One region of the Virgibacillus ihumii genome, then DNA from elsewhere that is predicted to be linked to it. Evidence: a T-box and tRNA genes for the amino acid it is inferred to sense, from the RefSeq annotation. Region 1 holds a T-box; the other holds one or more tRNA genes.

Region 1 (9,930 bases):
GAATCGAAATTTGGCAAACACCTATTATCCGTACATTTTTGTAGATGCCATGTATATCAAAGTTCGCGAGCATCGTAAGGTTGTATCCAAAGCTGTCTACATTGCGACAGCGATAAGCGAGGATAACCAACGGGAAGTGCTCGGATTAAAGGTTGACCATACCGAAAGTTACGAAGCTTGGAAAAGCTTTTTAAAAGAGCTGAAAGGCCGGGGGCTGCATTCACCAAGACTTATGATTTCAGATGCCCATAAAGGGCTCAAAAAAGCAATACAGGAGGAATTCCTCGGAACCTCATGGCAACGCTGCACCGTTCATTTTAAACGAAATATTGTGGATCAACTGCCAAAGAAGGGTATGTCAGAGGTAATCACGGGGTTAAAACGGATTTTTAAAGCCGTTACACCAGATGACGCAAGAAACTTCAAGGAGGAGTTCGTCACGCGTTACGAAGAAGATCCAAAGCTAAATCAAGCACTTAAGACATTGGAAGAAGGCTTCGATGATGCCATTCAGTATCTCAATGAAGAAGAGAAATATCATACATTCATACGCAGCACGAATTCATTGGAACGCCTAAATGAAGAAGTTAGAAGGCGGGAAAGAGTCATTCGTATATTTCCGAATACACAATCCGCCTTCCGTCTAATTGGCGCAGTACTAATGGATTATGAAGGGCAACAAAAGAATAAAAAAAGGTTTATTCGAAACAAAAGTTGAAGAGGATTCCAGCGCGCGAAAATTTGATGTGGTGGGAAGGGCCCTTCCCACCACATCAAATTCACATAAATACCATCATAAGGTTGAAAACTTGTATTGGACTTTTACACATAGATAAGGACTTGACTGATGTTTGCCTCGTGCGGTTGATGTTTGCCTCGTGCGGTTGATGTTTGCCTCGTGCGGTTGATGTTTGCCTCGTGCGGTTGATGTTTGCCTCGTGCGGTTGATGTTTGCCTCGTAAAAAAATCGAGCGCAGCAGGCGCGCTCGATTTTTAACATTAATATGCTTTTGACCAGTAGACAAGTTCTTTGGCTTCTTTACCGCAGCATATGCATTTATCGGAAACAGTTTCCTGTTCAAACGGGATGCATCGGGATGTTGCTGCTGTTTCTTCCTTGATTTTTTCCTCACACTCCATATCACCGCACCACATTGCCTTGATAAACCCTGGTGTTTCTTCCAGGTTCTTTTTAAATTCTTCCATATCCGTTGCAGTGGTCGTTTTGTCATTGCGGTGCGCGAGTGCTTTTTCAAAAAGTCCCTGCTGAATTTCTTCAAGCAGTTCCGGCAGCCGCAGCTCCAGCTTGTCGAGTCCAACAAATTCTTTTTCACCCGTATCACGGCGAACAAGGACAACCTGATCTTTCTCTATATCTTTCGGCCCCATTTCGATTCTGACCGGTATGCCTTTCATTTCATACTCGTTAAATTTCCAGCCCGGCATTTTATCGCTCGAATCGATTCCGACACGTGCCAAATCTTTCAGTTGATCACGAAGGTCATACGCTTTATCGAGAACACCTTCTTTATGCTGGGCAACCGGAACAATCATCGCCTGGGTTGGTGCAATTCGCGGCGGGATGACCAGCCCGCGATTATCACCGTGCACCATGATTAAAGCTCCCATAATACGGGTCGACATGCCCCATGATGTTTGATGGACAGGTTGTTGGTCGCCTTCTTTATCCAAATAGCGGATATCAAAAGCTTCGGCAAATCCTGTGCCCAAATAATGCGATGTCCCCGACTGCAGCGCCTTTCCGTCGTGCATCAGCGCTTCAATTGTTAGCGTATAGTCCGCACCGGCGAACTTTTCTTTCTCGGTTTTCCTGCCGCTGAGTACCGGAATAGCCAAATAATTTTCAGCGACATCTTTGTACACTTCCAGCATTCTCGCGGTTTCTTCCTGTGCATCGTCAGCTGTCGCATGGCATGTATGCCCTTCCTGCCATAAAAACTCGGAAGTACGCAAAAATGGACGTGTCGTTTTTTCCCACCGGACAACATTGCTCCACTGATTATAAAGCATTGGCAGGTCACGATAGGAATGAATGTTTTTTGCATAATATTCACCGAAAAGAACTTCGGAAGTCGGACGGACACAAATCCGCTCCGCCAGCTCCTCTTCGCCGCCATGTGTAACCCATGCTACTTCCGGTGCAAATCCTTCAATATGATCCTTCTCTTTTTGCAGCATACTTTCCGGAATGAACAGTGGAAAATAAACGTTGGAATGCCCGGTTTCCTTAAATTTGCGATCCAGTTCTGCCTGGATATTTTCCCAGATTGCGTATCCATGCGGCTTGATCACCATCGTGCCACGAACAGCACCATAGTCAACCAGTTCCGCCTGTTTGACCACATCGGTATACCATTGTGCAAAATCATCTTCCATCGCAGTGATTTTTTCAACAAACTGTTTATTTTTTTTACCCAATCCAAACACTCCTATATTTAAAATTTATTTATTCGAAACCTGCCATCCTGTTGGCTTTGATTTAGCAAATACGAATGATATTTGTATACAAAAAAACCTCCATCCTGATAAGGGACCGAGGTCTGGTGGTACCACCCTTGTTTACAGAGAACCCCTCTGTACACTTGGCATGATAACGGTCATGAACCGCGCACATCTTACAGCAAGATGCTTTTCCGATGGCGAACTACAAGGCAGGTTCCCATTTATGTCTCTGGAAATTTTTCAGCAGCTATTTCCTCTCTGCAAAAGACATTCAAACAGTACTAATCCCAGTCAACGTTTCACATATTATATTTTTAAATATAAATGGATGTGAGGGCAAAGTCAAGCCTTGCCCATCACGCTCACTTCATCCGTAATCGTGAATATTTCATCTGGCTATTACTACTTCCTAAATCACTTCCGCACCCAGGGTATTTTCAAAATGCCCAAGCGCCCAGTCATGCCCGGCAGCATTAAAGCTGGCGACAGCATCTTTATGAACAACAATTTTAAATCCTTTGTTGTACGCATCAACGGCGGTATGCAGCACACAAATATCCGTACAGACTCCGACGAGATGAAGTTCTTCTATTCCACGCTCACGCAGTTTCAGTTCCAAATCGGTTCCGGCAAATGCACTGTACCGGGTTTTATCAAAATAATATACATTCTGCGCATTTCGATTCGATTGATATACCTCGGCCAGTTCCCCGTAGAGCTCCTGCCCCTTCGTACCGATAATATTATGTGGCGGAAACAATTCCGACTCCGGATGATACGAGTCGCCTTCATGATGTGCATCAATGGCAAAAACGACATATTCCCCCGCTTTCAAAAATTCCTTCGTCAGTGAAATCACTTTCCCTTCGATAGCCTGCCCGGGCTTGCCGCAAGTCAGCTTACCTTCATCGGCAACAAAATCAACCGTATAATCAACATTTATTAAGGCTCTTTTAACCATCCTCAATCCCCTTTCACCTTAATTTGGTGTGCTTCGCCAAACTTACGGGCAGCCGCATGGTATGTCGGCCCCACCATTTCTGTGTATGAGAATCCATTGGTGATTGCGGTGGTAACAAAGCTTTTCGCTGAATGAACAGCATTCAAAACAGTCTTGCCTTTTGCCATTTCAGCGGCAATAGCTGCCGAGTATGTACATCCGGCTCCGCTCGTGTTAACTGTATCAATCCTCGGTGCTTCATATGTAGTCAAAGTTTCCCCATCGTACAGCACATCCACTGCCGGACCTTCCAATCTGCCGCCTTTCACCAGTACATATCTTGTGCCAAGCTGATGTAAATCAATCGCAGCCTGCTTCAGATCTTCCACCGATTCCAGCTTCCGCCCGTCAAGCAGGATGGATGCTTCCGGGATATTCGGCGTAATGACCGTCGCCAGCGGAATGAGCTTCGCTTTCAAGGCATCAATGGCGTCATCCTCCAGTAACTTCGAGTCCAGTTTTCCAACCATGACCGGATCAACTATGACCGTTTCCACTTTTGACTCTGAAATAATTGCTGCCACCTTGTCTATAACTTCTTTGGAAAAAAGCATCCCTGTTTTTAGTGCATCCATTCCGACCTGTTGAACGGCGGTTGAAAATTGAGCTTCAATTGCCTCGATTGACTGTGGATGGACGTTTTTTCCGATTTCCTGATGATACGCCACAATTGCAGTAATGGCACTCATTCCATAAACATCAAACTCTTGAAATGTCTTCAGATCTGCCTGAATGCCGGCACTTCCCCCGGCTGCAGACCCGGCAATTGTCATAACACGTGATGGATAATTCATATAACCAAGATCCTTTCTATCCTAAAACCGTATTAAAAAATAACTTCAATGAAGAACCAGCCAATCATGACGAGCTGCAGCACTACTTTGGCCACTGCTCCGCCAAGAAAGCCGATCAGCGAACCAACTGAAGCACGAAACGCTTCATTCGTCGTTCGTTTCTGTACCAGCTCGATGATAATGACAACGATGAATGGCAGCACCAAAATGCCAAATGGCGGATAAATAAACGAGCCGATAATAACGGCAATCCCGGCACCACGTTCACCCCATTTACTGCCGCCGAATTTTTTAACAAAGTAGCTGTTCGCAATGATGTCCGCTACAATGAGGATTACTGTTAAAATCGCCATTCCGATCCAAAACAGCACTGTCAGCTCCCCGTCATTAATCACAAAATGATATAACAGATAACCGATCCACAATACCAGCGGGCCCGGAATAATCGGAAAAATTATCGAGACAAAACTTAAAATAAACATTGCTGCAATGACAATCCAAATAATGATATCAAGCATTTGCTTCCTCCAACTATGATTCTTTTTTAAACATACTGGATATTCTTGTTTCTTTCTGACTGAATATACGTTTATAGTTTTCCAGATGTTTCATTATGCTCATAATTGATAATAACACAACGACCATTGCTGGTTCGATTCCAAAGAATAAATAGGTAGTCACCAGGAAAGAAATATACATAAACAAAACACCGACCACCAGATAATCCGTTGCCAATGAAAGCAACAGCAATATCCCGATTCCTATTAAGGCTATTTTCCAGTCAATTGCCAGCAGCACCCCGACCAGGGAAGCTGTTCCTTTACCGCCACTGAAACGCATCTGAATCGGATAATTATGACCAATTATAATAAACAGGGCATTTACGTACACCAGCAATGTCTGTGTCTCTCCAGTTATACCTTGGCCTTCAAGAATATATAAAACGAATAAGATCGATAATGTTGCTTTTAAAATATCAATAAGTGCGACAACAATACCAAATTTCCACCCCAGCAAAATAGTTGTATTTGATGCTCCTGAATTTTTCACGCCACTGTTTTTTATATCTATCTTTTTCATTTTGCCAACCAATTGAGACCCATGAATACAACCGGTTAGATAACCAATAAATATGACAAGAAGCACATACATGTAACCCCCTCCTTTCGTCTTATAATATACACAGCACCAATCAACGTGCAAGGTGAATTTTTCAATCTTTTGTCACTTCTACCGGGTCACACGTGATTGAGTAGATAAGATATAATAAGGAGTAACATACACCCGGGGAGATTTAACATTGAAATTATTTCGTAAAGACATGATTGCCTGGATCTTAATTATTCTGTTCGTTGCCATTCTTTTCATCATATATGAACAAAAAAATGACCGCTATGTCAAACTTGACAAAAATCAGCCGGAAACGAAGCAACTTGATCCTGTTGTGGCTAAAAAAACCAGGCAGTTGGTACAAATGGCTGCCCGGAATGGCATTAATGTCGTCATCACAGATAAGGTTCGCACCAAAAAGGAACAAAACCAATTATATGCACAAGGAAGAACTACCGGCGGCAATATCGTAACGTATGCCAAAGGAGGCGAATCCTATCACAATTATGGACTGGCAGTGGATTATGCTTTAAAAAATGACAATGGCGAAATTATTTGGGATACAAACTATGACGGAAATAATAATGGACAAGCGGACTGGTTCGAGGTGGCCGATATGGCCAAAAAATTGGGATTTGAATGGGGTGGTGACTGGAGAAACCCTGATTACCCGCACCTGCAAATGGATTTTGGTCTAAGTATCAGGCAACTTCAGAATGGGCTGCGGCCAAAGCATAGAGACAAGAAGAATCAAACAGGATAATGGACACTTCCGAAATTATAGCTTATAATTATTTTGAATTCAAAATAATTTTTTCACCCGTCAGGAGGGTTACCAATGGAAATAAAAGGTATTCACCATGTATCAGCAATCACTGCAAACGCAAAAAATAATCATCATTTTTACACCGAAATTCTTGGAATGCGGCTTGTTAAAAAGACGGTTAATCAGGATGATACTTCTGTGTATCATCTGTTCTACGCTGATGAAGCGGGCAATCCAGGGACAGACTTTACCTTTTTTGAAATACCCAATGCCGGGCATACCTATCCCGGAAGCAGCAGTATTTCCACAACATCATTAAGGGTTCCGAATGACCAGGCGCTGGAATACTGGCTCCAACGATTACAGAAATACAGCGTTGAGCATGACGAAATAACAGAACAGTACGGACGAAAAATACTGCCATTTCGCGATCCTGAAGGGCAGCGTTTATCCTTTGTCTCGGATGAAAATAATCAAGGCGTCGCCGGCGGAAAAGCATGGAACAGGAGTCCGGTTTCTGTTGAAAAAGGAATTCATGGACTAGGCCCTGTAAAATTAACCGTCAAAGACCCGCAGCCAACGGAACAGGTTTTAACGGAACTGCTGACCTTTAAAAAAGCAGGTACCTATTCATCTGCATCAGACAGCAAGGATGACACACTTGTCTTTTCAACTGCAGAAGGTGGAACCGGCGCTGAAATTCACCTGGAAACCAATCCTGACTTACCCCGCGAACGTCCCGGCCGGGGAAGTGTCCACCATGTTGCCTTCCGCGTTCAGGATGAGGAAGAATTGGTCTTATGGGAAAACCGCATCCGAGAAGCACGCATCCCAAATTCAGGACTGGTAGATCGCTTTTACTTTAAATCGCTTTATTTCAGGGAACCGAATGGAATTCTTTTTGAGCTGGCGACGGATGGGCCGGGATTTGCAACCGATGAAGATATCAATCATCTTGGTGAGTCATTGGCACTGCCCCCGTTTTTTGAAAACCAGCGTGATGAAATTGAAGCAAAACTTAAGCCACTGGATACAACAAGACCGCACTCTTAATCGGTGCGGTCTTGCTCTATATTATCTTTCATTCGCTGTTCATCATCCGGCAGCGGGTCAATGGAATGTTTATAAGCGTATCCTTTGGAAATGGCGATTAACGTCATAACAAGAACTCCCAGGACAATTGCGATGCAAACTATCACATAGAAAATCATCCGTTAACCCCTTTACAAAATTCATCACTGTCATTTAATCGATACCAGCCCTTTTCCTCAAAAAAGGTATGAACGACTGGGCTTGTTGTTGTAATTTCAGCCATAATTTGTTCATAACCGCCGCGATCAGCCAGCCGCTCCACCTTGCTGTATAAATGCTCATCGAGACCTTTTTTAACATAACTCGCCTCAACCGTCAGCTTGTTAATGTGAACTTGTTTTGATTCCTTATCCAATTCAAACAGAATGAATGCACGGACTGCCCCACTCTCCTCAATGACATAAAGCCTTTCTAAATTTCCCGCAAGTATATTTTCAATCGTGACTTCGCTGACAGGCTGCTCCTTTTTATGCAAGTGAACATTCCCTTCACCCTCAGCCAATGTATTAATTGCATTAATATCAGTTTTTTTCATTTCACGTATCTTGTACATCTGATTATATCCTTTCATATGGTTTGATAATTCCATGAACTGCATCTAAATATGGCACAGCCACGCCCTTATCTTTTGCCAGCCGAATTGCTCCGCCATGCAGATGATCCACCTCCAGCGACAGTTCCTTGCGCCGGTCCTGATGCATGGAGGACGTTGCTTCCGGATCCAGCTTCAGCAGTGTTTTTCGCGTTCCCTCAATCTCCGCATCAGATACCTCAACACCATATTCCGCCGCCAACTGCTGCATTTCGAGAAGTATGCGCTCAGCTATCCGGAAAGTGTCCGGTTTTTCCCGGATCGGACCAATTGGCAAATCAGCTGCTGTAGTTATTCCTGAAAATGCGTTAATAAAGGTATATTTTTTCCACAACTCATGTAAGATCGAATCACTATTAACAGCTTCCAAATCTGTTTTTCCACAGAGCTGTTCTAAACGACTGCATATTTCCTTTTGCGAATCATGCAGCATTCCGAAAATAATACGGTGAACGTTGCTTGAATGAATAACATGCCCGGAATCATCTAATGTCGCCATAATAAAAGACAATCCGCCAAGTACGGCTTCGTCTCCCAGTTCCTTTTGCAACACAGAAAAATGTTCCATGCCATTTAATACAGGCAGGACATATGCTCCTTTTTCCGTTAATATCCTCAAATCATCGATTGTATTTTTTAGATGGTAGCCTTTAACACTTACAAATACAAGCTCAGGATTTTCAATATGATGTGCATCTGTCACAACTTTTGGCTCACTGTTTTTGTAATCACCCATTGTACTTGAAATGTTCAATCCATTCTGCCGCAGCTGTTCTGCCCTTCTTTCGCGAACAAGATATGTAATATCCGCACCAGCCTCTTCCCACCGTGATCCAAAATAACCACCTAATGCCCCTGCACCTAAAACGGTTATCTGCATACATTCCCCTCCATTTATTCGGTATTAAATTCAATAGTAGCCTGCTGAAGCTTATTTGTCCATGAAACAATTCGGATAATTACAGCAATTAATGAGAAAATTAAAGCTTAAAACATTATAAACAAGTATATATTGGCATGTTTGAGATTTATTGGTCTCATGAGCAAATTTGAAGTGAAATTCCAAATTATCTAAAAATATACTGTTTGAATGAGTAGGCCAAAATCTATACTATTATAGTATGACTGTTAGAAAGAATTTCCCCGTCAATTTACTCTTTATTTATGCTCGGGGTCTTGCCCAGGGTTAAAGCTATCCATTTTCTAGTCATAAAGTCTTAAGAGAAACAAAATTAAGAGGAGGTCATTTAGAAAATGAAAAAATTATTAGCAGTTGCGGTTGTTTGTTTTTCGCTTGTACTGCTGGCAGCCTGCGGGTCAGGTTCTGAAGAAGGATCCGGCAGCGGCAGTGACGGCGGCGAAAGCAAACTAGCTAAGCTTAAAGAATCAGGCACAGTTACGGTAGGTTTTGCCAATGAAGAACCATATGCATACCAGGAAAACGGTGAGTTGAAAGGTGCTGCAGTGGACATTGCACAGGCAGCATTTAAAGAGATGGGGATTGAAAACGTTAAAAGTAAATTGGCAGATTTCAGTCAGCTGATTCCAGGTTTGAATGCCGGAAAATTTGACGTAATCACAGCAGGAATGGCAATTAACCCGGACCGCTGTAAAAATGCTGATTTCGCTGAACCATCCATGATGTATGGGGAAGGATTAGTCGTACAAAAAGGAAATCCAATGGACCTGCACAGTTATAAAGACATCGCTGAAAAAGGTGCATCAGTTTCCATCATGCAGGGAGCAACTGAAATTGAGTACGTACAAAAAATGGGCGTAAAAGAAAGCCAGATTCAAACAGCTGCTGATATACCGGCAACTTTTTCTGCTGTAGCATCGGGGCGTGCAGATGCGACAACAGGTACAGAAATGACGGTTAAAATGGCTCTGGAATCTTCCGGAAATGATAAACTGATGTTCGTGGAGGACTTCAAACAGCCTGAAATTGAAGGTATTCCAAGCTATGGTGCAGCTGCTTTCCATAAAGATGCCGATGAACTGCGTAAAGCTTATAATGAAGCATTGGCTAAATTGAAAGAAAACGGAACAGTTAAAGAGTTACTCGAAAAGAATGGCTTCAGTGCTGAAAACAACTCTGTTCCGGAAGACATCA
Region 2 (9,930 bases), 350 kb from region 1:
TCTACAAAAGGTACGCCGTCACCCATTAACGGGCTTCGACTACTTGTAAGCGCACGGTTTCAGGTTCTCTTTCACTCCCCTTCCGGGGTGCTTTTCACCTTTCCCTCACGGTACTGGTTCACTATCGGTCACTGGGGAGTATTTAGCCTTGGGAGATGGTCCTCCCGGATTCCGACGGAATTCCTCGTGTTCCGTCGTACTCAGGATCCACTCCGGAGGAGACGCATTTTCGACTACAGGGCTCTTACCTTCTTCGGCCGGCCATTCCAGGCCGATTCGTCTAATGCATCTCTTGGTAACTCCAATGGAGTGTCCTACAACCCCAGAAAGCAAGCTTTCTGGTTTGGGCTGCTTCCGTTTCGCTCGCCGCTACTCGGGAAATCGCGTTTGCTTTCTCTTCCTCCGGGTACTGAGATGTTTCAGTTCCCCGGGTGTGCCTCGCGTACCCTATGTATTCAGATACACGTCCTGTTCCATTACGAACAGCGGGTTCCCCCATTCGGAAATCCCCGGATCGAAGTCTACTTACGACTCCCCGGGGCATATCGGTGTTAGTCCCGTCCTTCTTCGGCTCCCAGTGCCAAGGCATTCACCGTGCGCCCTTCTTCACTTAACTATGAATAGACGTACTTCTTCTTCGCCTTCGCTTTTGATTTGATGTCGTTGATCTTGCTTATTCAGTTTTCAAGGTACAAATGAGAGAATTTACTCCCTCAAAACTGAACCAAACAACCAAGTATGCCTTCCGTAATAATCCTTAGAAAGGAGGTGATCCAGCCGCACCTTCCGATACGGCTACCTTGTTACGACTTCACCCCAATCATTGGCCCCACCTTCGGCGGCTGGCTCCAAAAGGTTACCTCACCGACTTCGGGTGTTGCCAACTCTCGTGGTGTGACGGGCGGTGTGTACAAGGCCCGGGAACGTATTCACCGCGGCATGCTGATCCGCGATTACTAGCGATTCCGGCTTCATGCAGGCGAGTTGCAGCCTGCAATCCGAACTGAGAATGGTTTTATGGGATTTGCTACACCTTGCGGCTTCGCTGCCCTCTGTTCCATCCATTGTAGCACGTGTGTAGCCCAGGTCATAAGGGGCATGATGATTTGACGTCATCCCCACCTTCCTCCGGTTTGTCACCGGCAGTCACCTTAGAGTGCCCAACTGAATGCTGGCAACTAAGATCAAGGGTTGCGCTCGTTGCGGGACTTAACCCAACATCTCACGACACGAGCTGACGACAACCATGCACCACCTGTCACTCTGTCCCCGAAGGGAACACGCTGTCTCCAGCGCTGGCAGAGGATGTCAAGACCTGGTAAGGTTCTTCGCGTTGCTTCGAATTAAACCACATGCTCCACCGCTTGTGCGGGCCCCCGTCAATTCTTTTGAGTTTCAGCCTTGCGGCCGTACTCCCCAGGCGGAGTGCTTAATGCGTTAACTGCAGCACTAAGGGGCGGAAACCCCCTAACACCTAGCACTCAACGTTTACGGCGTGGACTACCAGGGTATCTAATCCTGTTCGCTCCCCACGCTTTCGCTCCTCAGCGTCAGTTACAGACCAGAGAGTCGCCTTCGCCACTGGTGTTCCTCCACATCTCTACGCATTTCACCGCTACACGTGGAATTCCACTCTCCTCTTCTGTACTCAAGTCCTCCAGTTTCCAATGACCATTCGCGGTTGAGCCGCGAGATTTCACATCAGACTTAAAAGACCGCCTGCGAGCGCTTTACGCCCAATAATTCCGGACAACGCTTGCCCCCTACGTATTACCGCGGCTGCTGGCACGTAGTTAGCCGGGGCTTTCTGGTCAGGTACCGTCACGGTACCGCCTTATTCAAACGGTACTTGTTCTTCCCTGACAACAGAGTTTTACGATCCGAAAACCTTCATCACTCACGCGGCGTTGCACCGTCAGACTTTCGTCCATTGCGGATGATTCCCTACTGCTGCCTCCCGTAGGAGTCTGGGCCGTGTCTCAGTCCCAGTGTGGCCGATCACCCTCTCAGGTCGGCTACGCATCGTCGCCTTGGTAAGCTCTTACCCCACCAACTAGCTAATGCGCCGCGGGCCCATCTGTAAGTGACAGCTAAAAGCCGCCTTTCATCACGTCATCATGCGATGACGCGCTTCATTCGGTATTAGCCCCGGTTTCCCGGAGTTATCCCAATCTTACAGGCAGGTTGCCCACGTGTTACTCACCCGTCCGACGCTCGTTCCACAAGCTTCCACCCGAAGGCTTCCGCTTGCTTCCCGCGCTCGACTTGCATGTATTAGGCACGTCGCCAGCGTTCGTCCTGAGCCAAGATCAAACTCTCCATAGAAAGTTGATATATGATTGACACCAATCAACCATAGCTTAGCTTCGTAAATTGAATCCAGGGGAAAGCTTTTGCTTTCGTCCTGTTTCTTGACATACTGGTTGTTTTGTTCAGTTTTCAAAGAGCAAATTTATTGCGCCGCTTCAAAACAGCGACCTAATTAATATACCATCTTCTCAAAAACAAAGTCAATATCTTTTTTTAATGTTTTTGAAAAAATAAATGATATTTTGGTGGAGCCTAGCGGGATCGAACCGCTGACCTCCTGCGTGCAAGGCAGGCGCTCTCCCAGCTGAGCTAAGGCCCCAAAGATGGTCGGGAAGACAGGATTCGAACCTGCGACCCCATGGTCCCAAACCATGTGCTCTACCAAGCTGAGCTACTTCCCGTAAATGGCGCGCCCGAGAGGAGTCGAACCCCTAACCTTCTGATCCGTAGTCAGACGCTCTATCCAATTGAGCTACGGGCGCTTCTGGTGCCGAGGGCCGGACTCGAACCGGCACGGTAGTAGACCTACCGCAGGATTTTAAGTCCTGTGCGTCTGCCCATTCCGCCACCCCGGCTTGGCTTATTTGTTTATATTGGAGCGGAAGACGGGATTCGAACCCGCGACCCCCACCTTGGCAAGGTGGTGTTCTACCACTGAACTACTTCCGCAGTATGTATTTGAAATGGTGCGGGTGGAGGGACTTGAACCCCCACGTCGCGAGACACTAGATCCTAAATCTAGCGCGTCTGCCAATTCCGCCACACCCGCATTAAATGGTGAGCCATGGAGGATTCGAACCTCCGACCCTCTGATTAAAAGTCAGATGCTCTGCCAGCTGAGCTAATGGCTCACAATAATTTTTAATTAAAAAAGAAAATGGTGCCGGCCAGAGGAATTGAACCCCCAACCTACTGATTACAAGTCAGTTGCTCTGCCAATTGAGCTAGACCGGCATTAAAAGAATGGTGGAGGATGCAGGGCTCGAACCTGCGACCCCCTGCTTGTAAGGCAGGTGCTCTCCCAGCTGAGCTAATCCTCCCACACATATGTAAAGCCTGGCGGCGTCCTACTCTTGCAGGGGCAAAGCCCCAACTACCATCGGCGCTGGAGAGCTTAACTGCTGTGTTCGGCATGGGAACAGGTGTGACCTCTCCGCTATTGCTACCAGACCTTCGGGCTGGAACCATGACATCTTTCGTCACGATGTTCTCCCTCATTTTTCAAGACAAGATATATTATAGGCATTTTCGATAAAAAATGCAAGAGCTATTCAGGAATTTATACCCTGAAAACTGAATAAGCGTATATGCAACGCACCATCAAAAGCTGTTTAGTTAAGTCCTCGATCGATTAGTATCCGTCAGCTCCACGTGTCACCACGCTTCCACCTCGGACCTATCTACCTCATCGTCTCTGAGGGATCTTACTCACTCGAAGTGATGGGAAGTTTCATCTTGAGGGGGGCTTCATGCTTAGATGCTTTCAGCACTTATCCTTGCCACACGTAGCTACCCAGCTGTGCTCCTGGCGGAACAACTGGTACACCAGCGGTGTGTCCATCCCGGTCCTCTCGTACTAAGGACAGCTCCTCGCAAACTTCCAACGCCCACGACGGATAGGGACCGAACTGTCTCACGACGTTCTGAACCCAGCTCGCGTACCGCTTTAATGGGCGAACAGCCCAACCCTTGGGACCGACTACAGCCCCAGGATGCGATGAGCCGACATCGAGGTGCCAAACCTCCCCGTCGATGTGAACTCTTGGGGGAGATAAGCCTGTTATCCCCGGGGTAGCTTTTATCCGTTGAGCGATGGCCCTTCCATGCGGAACCACCGGATCACTAAGCCCGACTTTCGTCCCTGCTCGACTTGTAGGTCTCGCAGTCAAGCTCCCTTCTGCCTTTACACTCATGCGAATGATTTCCAACCATTCTGAGGGAACCTTTGGGCGCCTCCGTTACCTTTTGGGAGGCGACCGCCCCAGTCAAACTGCCCGCCTGACACTGTCTCCGGACCGGATTACGGCCCTGGGTTAGAAGGTCCGTACAGCCAGGGTGGTATCCCACGGGTGCCTCCACCGAAGCTGGCGCTCCGGGTTCAATGGCTCCCACCTATCCTGTACAAGCTGTACCAACATTCAATATCAGGCTACAGTAAAGCTCCACGGGGTCTTTCCGTCCTGTCGCGGGTAATGTGCATCTTCACACATCGTATAATTTCACCGGGTCTCTCGTTGAGACAGTGCCCAAGTCGTTGCACCTTTCGTGCGGGTCGGAACTTACCCGACAAGGAATTTCGCTACCTTAGGACCGTTATAGTTACGGCCGCCGTTTACTGGGGCTTCGGTTCTGCGCTTCGCACCGAAGTGCTAACGCTTCCCCTTAACCTTCCAGCACCGGGCAGGTGTCAGCCCCTATACTTCGCCTTTCGGCTTCGCAGAGACCTGTGTTTTTGCTAAACAGTCGCTTGGGCCTATTCACTGCGGCTCACTCGTAAGCAAGCACCCCTTCTCCCGAAGTTACGGGGTCATTTTGCCGAGTTCCTTAACGAGAGTTCTCCCGCTCACCTTAGGATTCTCTCCTCGCCTACCTGTGTCGGTTTGCGGTACGGGCACCTATGAACTCACTAGAGGCTTTTCTTGGCAGTGTGGATGCAGGAACTTCGGTACTCTATTTCCCTCCCCATCACAGCTCGGCATTATTGGACGGATTTACCTATCCAACTGCCTTACTGCTTGGACGCACACGTCCATCGGTGCGCTTTCCTTCTCCTCCTGCGTCCCCCCGTCGCTCAAACGCTCATGAGGTGGTACAGGAATATCGACCTGTTGTCCATCGCCTACGCCTTTCGGCCTCGGCTTAGGTCCCGACTAACCCTGAGAGGACGAGCCTTCCTCAGGAAACCTTAGGCTTTCGGTGAAAGAGATTCTCACTCTTTTTTCGCTACTCATACCGGCATTCTCACTTCCAGGTGCTCCACCAGTCCTCACGGTCTGACTTCACAGCGCCTGGAACGCTCTCCTACCATTGTTCGAAGAACAATCCGCAGCTTCGGTGATACGTTTAGCCCCGGTACATTTTCGGCGCAGCGTCACTCGACCAGTGAGCTATTACGCACTCTTTAAATGATGGCTGCTTCTAAGCCAACATCCTGGTTGTCTGGGCAACGCCACATCCTTTTCCACTTAACGTATACTTTGGGACCTTAGCTGGCGGTCTGGGCTGTTTCCCTTTCGACTATGAACCTTATCACCCATAGTCTGACTCCCAAGGCTACGTAACCGGCATTCGGAGTTTGACTGAATTCGGTAACCCGGTGAGGGCCCCTCGTCCAATCAGTGCTCTACCTCCGGTACGCTTCCCTTGAGGCTAGCCCTAAAGCTATTTCGGAGAGAACCAGCTATCTCCGTGTTCGATTGGCATTTCACCCCTACCCACACCTCATCCCCGCATTTTTCAGCATACGTGGGTTCGGGCCTCCAGTCAGTGTTACCTGACTTTCACCCTGGACATGGGTAGATCACACGGTTTCGGGTCTACGACCGCATACTCATTCGCCCTGTTCAGACTCGCTTTCGCTGCGGCTCCGTGTCTTCCACTTAACCTTGCATACGATCGTAACTCGCCGGTCCATTCTACAAAAGGTACGCCGTCACCCATTAACGGGCTTCGACTACTTGTAAGCGCACGGTTTCAGGTTCTCTTTCACTCCCCTTCCGGGGTGCTTTTCACCTTTCCCTCACGGTACTGGTTCACTATCGGTCACTGGGGAGTATTTAGCCTTGGGAGATGGTCCTCCCGGATTCCGACGGAATTCCTCGTGTTCCGTCGTACTCAGGATCCACTCCGGAGGAGACGCATTTTCGACTACAGGGCTCTTACCTTCTTCGGCCGGCCATTCCAGGCCGATTCGTCTAATGCATCTCTTGGTAACTCCAATGGAGTGTCCTACAACCCCAGAAAGCAAGCTTTCTGGTTTGGGCTGCTTCCGTTTCGCTCGCCGCTACTCGGGAAATCGCGTTTGCTTTCTCTTCCTCCGGGTACTGAGATGTTTCAGTTCCCCGGGTGTGCCTCGCGTACCCTATGTATTCAGATACACGTCCTGTTCCATTACGAACAGCGGGTTCCCCCATTCGGAAATCCCCGGATCGAAGTCTACTTACGACTCCCCGGGGCATATCGGTGTTAGTCCCGTCCTTCTTCGGCTCCCAGTGCCAAGGCATTCACCGTGCGCCCTTCTTCACTTAACTATGAATAGACGTACTTCTTCTTCGCCTTCGCTTTTGATTTGATGTCGTTGATCTTGCTTATTCAGTTTTCAAGGTACAAATGAGAGAATTTACTCCCTCAAAACTGAACCAAACAACCAAGTATGCCTTCCGTAATAATCCTTAGAAAGGAGGTGATCCAGCCGCACCTTCCGATACGGCTACCTTGTTACGACTTCACCCCAATCATTGGCCCCACCTTCGGCGGCTGGCTCCAAAAGGTTACCTCACCGACTTCGGGTGTTGCCAACTCTCGTGGTGTGACGGGCGGTGTGTACAAGGCCCGGGAACGTATTCACCGCGGCATGCTGATCCGCGATTACTAGCGATTCCGGCTTCATGCAGGCGAGTTGCAGCCTGCAATCCGAACTGAGAATGGTTTTATGGGATTTGCTACACCTTGCGGCTTCGCTGCCCTCTGTTCCATCCATTGTAGCACGTGTGTAGCCCAGGTCATAAGGGGCATGATGATTTGACGTCATCCCCACCTTCCTCCGGTTTGTCACCGGCAGTCACCTTAGAGTGCCCAACTGAATGCTGGCAACTAAGATCAAGGGTTGCGCTCGTTGCGGGACTTAACCCAACATCTCACGACACGAGCTGACGACAACCATGCACCACCTGTCACTCTGTCCCCGAAGGGAACACGCTGTCTCCAGCGCTGGCAGAGGATGTCAAGACCTGGTAAGGTTCTTCGCGTTGCTTCGAATTAAACCACATGCTCCACCGCTTGTGCGGGCCCCCGTCAATTCTTTTGAGTTTCAGCCTTGCGGCCGTACTCCCCAGGCGGAGTGCTTAATGCGTTAACTGCAGCACTAAGGGGCGGAAACCCCCTAACACCTAGCACTCAACGTTTACGGCGTGGACTACCAGGGTATCTAATCCTGTTCGCTCCCCACGCTTTCGCTCCTCAGCGTCAGTTACAGACCAGAGAGTCGCCTTCGCCACTGGTGTTCCTCCACATCTCTACGCATTTCACCGCTACACGTGGAATTCCACTCTCCTCTTCTGTACTCAAGTCCTCCAGTTTCCAATGACCATTCGCGGTTGAGCCGCGAGATTTCACATCAGACTTAAAAGACCGCCTGCGAGCGCTTTACGCCCAATAATTCCGGACAACGCTTGCCCCCTACGTATTACCGCGGCTGCTGGCACGTAGTTAGCCGGGGCTTTCTGGTCAGGTACCGTCACGGTACCGCCTTATTCAAACGGTACTTGTTCTTCCCTGACAACAGAGTTTTACGATCCGAAAACCTTCATCACTCACGCGGCGTTGCACCGTCAGACTTTCGTCCATTGCGGATGATTCCCTACTGCTGCCTCCCGTAGGAGTCTGGGCCGTGTCTCAGTCCCAGTGTGGCCGATCACCCTCTCAGGTCGGCTACGCATCGTCGCCTTGGTAAGCTCTTACCCCACCAACTAGCTAATGCGCCGCGGGCCCATCTGTAAGTGACAGCTAAAAGCCGCCTTTCATCACGTCATCATGCGATGACGCGCTTCATTCGGTATTAGCCCCGGTTTCCCGGAGTTATCCCAATCTTACAGGCAGGTTGCCCACGTGTTACTCACCCGTCCGCCGCTCGTTCCACAAGCTTCCACCCGAAGGCTTCCGCTTGCTTCCCGCGCTCGACTTGCATGTATTAGGCACGCCGCCAGCGTTCGTCCTGAGCCAAGATCAAACTCTCCATAGAAAGTTGATATATGATTGACACCAATCAACCATAGCTTAGCTTCGTAAATTGAATCCAGGGGAAAGCTTTTGCTTTCGTCCTGTTTCTTGACATACTGGTTGTTTTGTTCAGTTTTCAAAGAGCAAATTTATTGCGCCGCTTCAAAACAGCGACCTAATTAATATACCATCTTCCAAAAACAATGTCAATAACTTTTTTGAAATGATTTTTAGAAGGAGTTCGTTGCTGCCTTTGTTAGCGCAACGATTTCTAATGTACCATGATTATTCCCCGAAATCAATAGAAAATAAACTTTAATTTTTTGGATATTTTACCCAAACTGAAACTGTGCATTTATAGGGCACGGTTTTCAGTTTATCCACCGCGCATGAACTTACATAAAATGATTTAAAAAACAGATAAACCCTGCACCACTTTGTTAATATGGTACAGGGTTGATACTGAGCAAACACATTTTATCGCAGTGTGAAAGCCGCTTACATTTTATTAAGCTCTTCTACTTATTACGCATTTGCGGGAATAATAATACATCACGAATGGATGGTGAATTGGTTAACAGCATTACAAGCCTGTCAATGCCAATCCCTAAACCACCTGTTGGAGGCATACCATATTCCAGTGCCTCAAGAAAGTCTTCATCCATCAATTGCGCTTCATCATTACCCTGCTCCCGCTCTTTAACCTGGAGTTCGAAGCGTTCCCGTTGATCAATTGGGTCATTCAATTCACTAAACGCATTCGCATGTTCCCGGCCAACAATAAACAATTCAAAACGATCTGTAAACCGGTCATCTTCCGTGTTCCGTTTAGCAAGCGGTGAAATTTCTACCGGATGACCGTAAACAAACGTCGGCTGAATCAATTCCTCTTCCACTCTTTGTTCAAAAAATTCATTAACGATATGGCCGAATGTCATCGTATCTTGTATGTCAATACCGTGTTCTTCAGCAAGCTTTTTGGCATCCTCATCACTCATATGCTGCCAGAAATCCACACCTGTGTATTCTTTAACAACATCAACCATGTGCACTCTTTTCCATTCCGGTTCCAGATTCACCTCATAGTCGCCATACTTCACGACAGGGCTACCCAGCACTTCTGTGGCAATATGCGCAATCAGATTCTCGGTCAGCGTCATGACATCATGAAAATCTGCATATGCTTCATAAAGCTCCATCATTGTAAATTCCGGATTATGACGAGTAGACACCCCTTCATTCCGAAATACACGGCCAACCTCATAAACCTTCTCCATTCCGCCTACAATGAGGCGCTTCAGGTGCAGCTCAATGGCTATCCGCATGTATAGCGGAATATCCAGTGCATTGTGATGTGTTTCAAACGGACGAGCCGAAGCCCCACCCGGGATTCCATGCATCATTGGGGTTTCAACTTCAAGAAAGCCTATTTGATCAAGATAGCGACGCATTGATTGGATAATTTTACTGCGCAGTACAAACGTTTCTTTACTATCCATGTTCGTAATCAAATCCAAATAACGCTGACGATAGCGCTGCTCAACATCTTTCAGACCGTGGTATTTTTCCGGAAGCGGACGCAGCGATTTGCTCAATAAATAAAATTCAGTTGCCTTAACCGACAGTTCCCCGACCTTTGTCTTGAACATGACACCAGTAACGCCGACAATATCTCCCATGTCA

Evidence for each region. A T-box is a leader RNA that pairs with one kind of tRNA and senses whether it is charged. The one in region 1 lies ahead of proS (proline--tRNA ligase), so its partner is inferred to be a tRNA-Pro.
Region 2: it encodes a tRNA-Pro, which carries the amino acid that the T-box ahead of proS (proline--tRNA ligase) is inferred to sense. The anticodon was not compared.

What each region holds. Positions count from the first base shown of each region.
Region 1 is NZ_CACVAN010000001.1:3,177,148-3,187,077, reverse strand. It holds gene HUX68_RS15635 (IS256 family transposase) at 1-718, shown strand, start outside; gene HUX68_RS15630 (hypothetical protein) at 780-1,025, opposite strand; gene proS (proline--tRNA ligase) at 1,000-2,439, opposite strand; T-box leader at 2,547-2,767, opposite strand; gene HUX68_RS15620 (cysteine hydrolase family protein) at 2,873-3,424, opposite strand; gene thiD (bifunctional hydroxymethylpyrimidine kinase/phosphomethylpyrimidine kinase) at 3,427-4,257, opposite strand; gene HUX68_RS15610 (DUF456 domain-containing protein) at 4,290-4,775, opposite strand; gene HUX68_RS15605 (glycerol-3-phosphate acyltransferase) at 4,789-5,409, opposite strand; gene HUX68_RS15600 (M15 family metallopeptidase) at 5,558-6,130, shown strand; gene HUX68_RS15595 (ring-cleaving dioxygenase) at 6,206-7,186, shown strand; gene ytzI (YtzI protein) at 7,183-7,344, opposite strand; gene HUX68_RS15585 (GNAT family N-acetyltransferase) at 7,341-7,778, opposite strand; gene HUX68_RS15580 (ketopantoate reductase family protein) at 7,783-8,697, opposite strand; gene ehuB (ectoine/hydroxyectoine ABC transporter substrate-binding protein EhuB) at 9,072-9,930, shown strand, end outside.
Region 2 is NZ_CACVAN010000001.1:2,829,643-2,839,572, reverse strand. It holds rRNA gene HUX68_RS13790 (23S ribosomal RNA) at 1-616, opposite strand, end outside; rRNA gene HUX68_RS13785 (16S ribosomal RNA) at 762-2,325, opposite strand; tRNA gene HUX68_RS13780 (tRNA-Ala) at 2,554-2,629, opposite strand; tRNA gene HUX68_RS13775 (tRNA-Pro) at 2,635-2,711, opposite strand; tRNA gene HUX68_RS13770 (tRNA-Arg) at 2,716-2,792, opposite strand; tRNA gene HUX68_RS13765 (tRNA-Leu) at 2,796-2,885, opposite strand; tRNA gene HUX68_RS13760 (tRNA-Gly) at 2,905-2,979, opposite strand; tRNA gene HUX68_RS13755 (tRNA-Leu) at 2,995-3,079, opposite strand; tRNA gene HUX68_RS13750 (tRNA-Lys) at 3,086-3,161, opposite strand; tRNA gene HUX68_RS13745 (tRNA-Thr) at 3,189-3,264, opposite strand; tRNA gene HUX68_RS13740 (tRNA-Val) at 3,275-3,350, opposite strand; rRNA gene rrf (5S ribosomal RNA) at 3,365-3,480, opposite strand; rRNA gene HUX68_RS13730 (23S ribosomal RNA) at 3,642-6,560, opposite strand; rRNA gene HUX68_RS13725 (16S ribosomal RNA) at 6,706-8,269, opposite strand; gene lysS (lysine--tRNA ligase) at 8,766-9,930, opposite strand, start outside.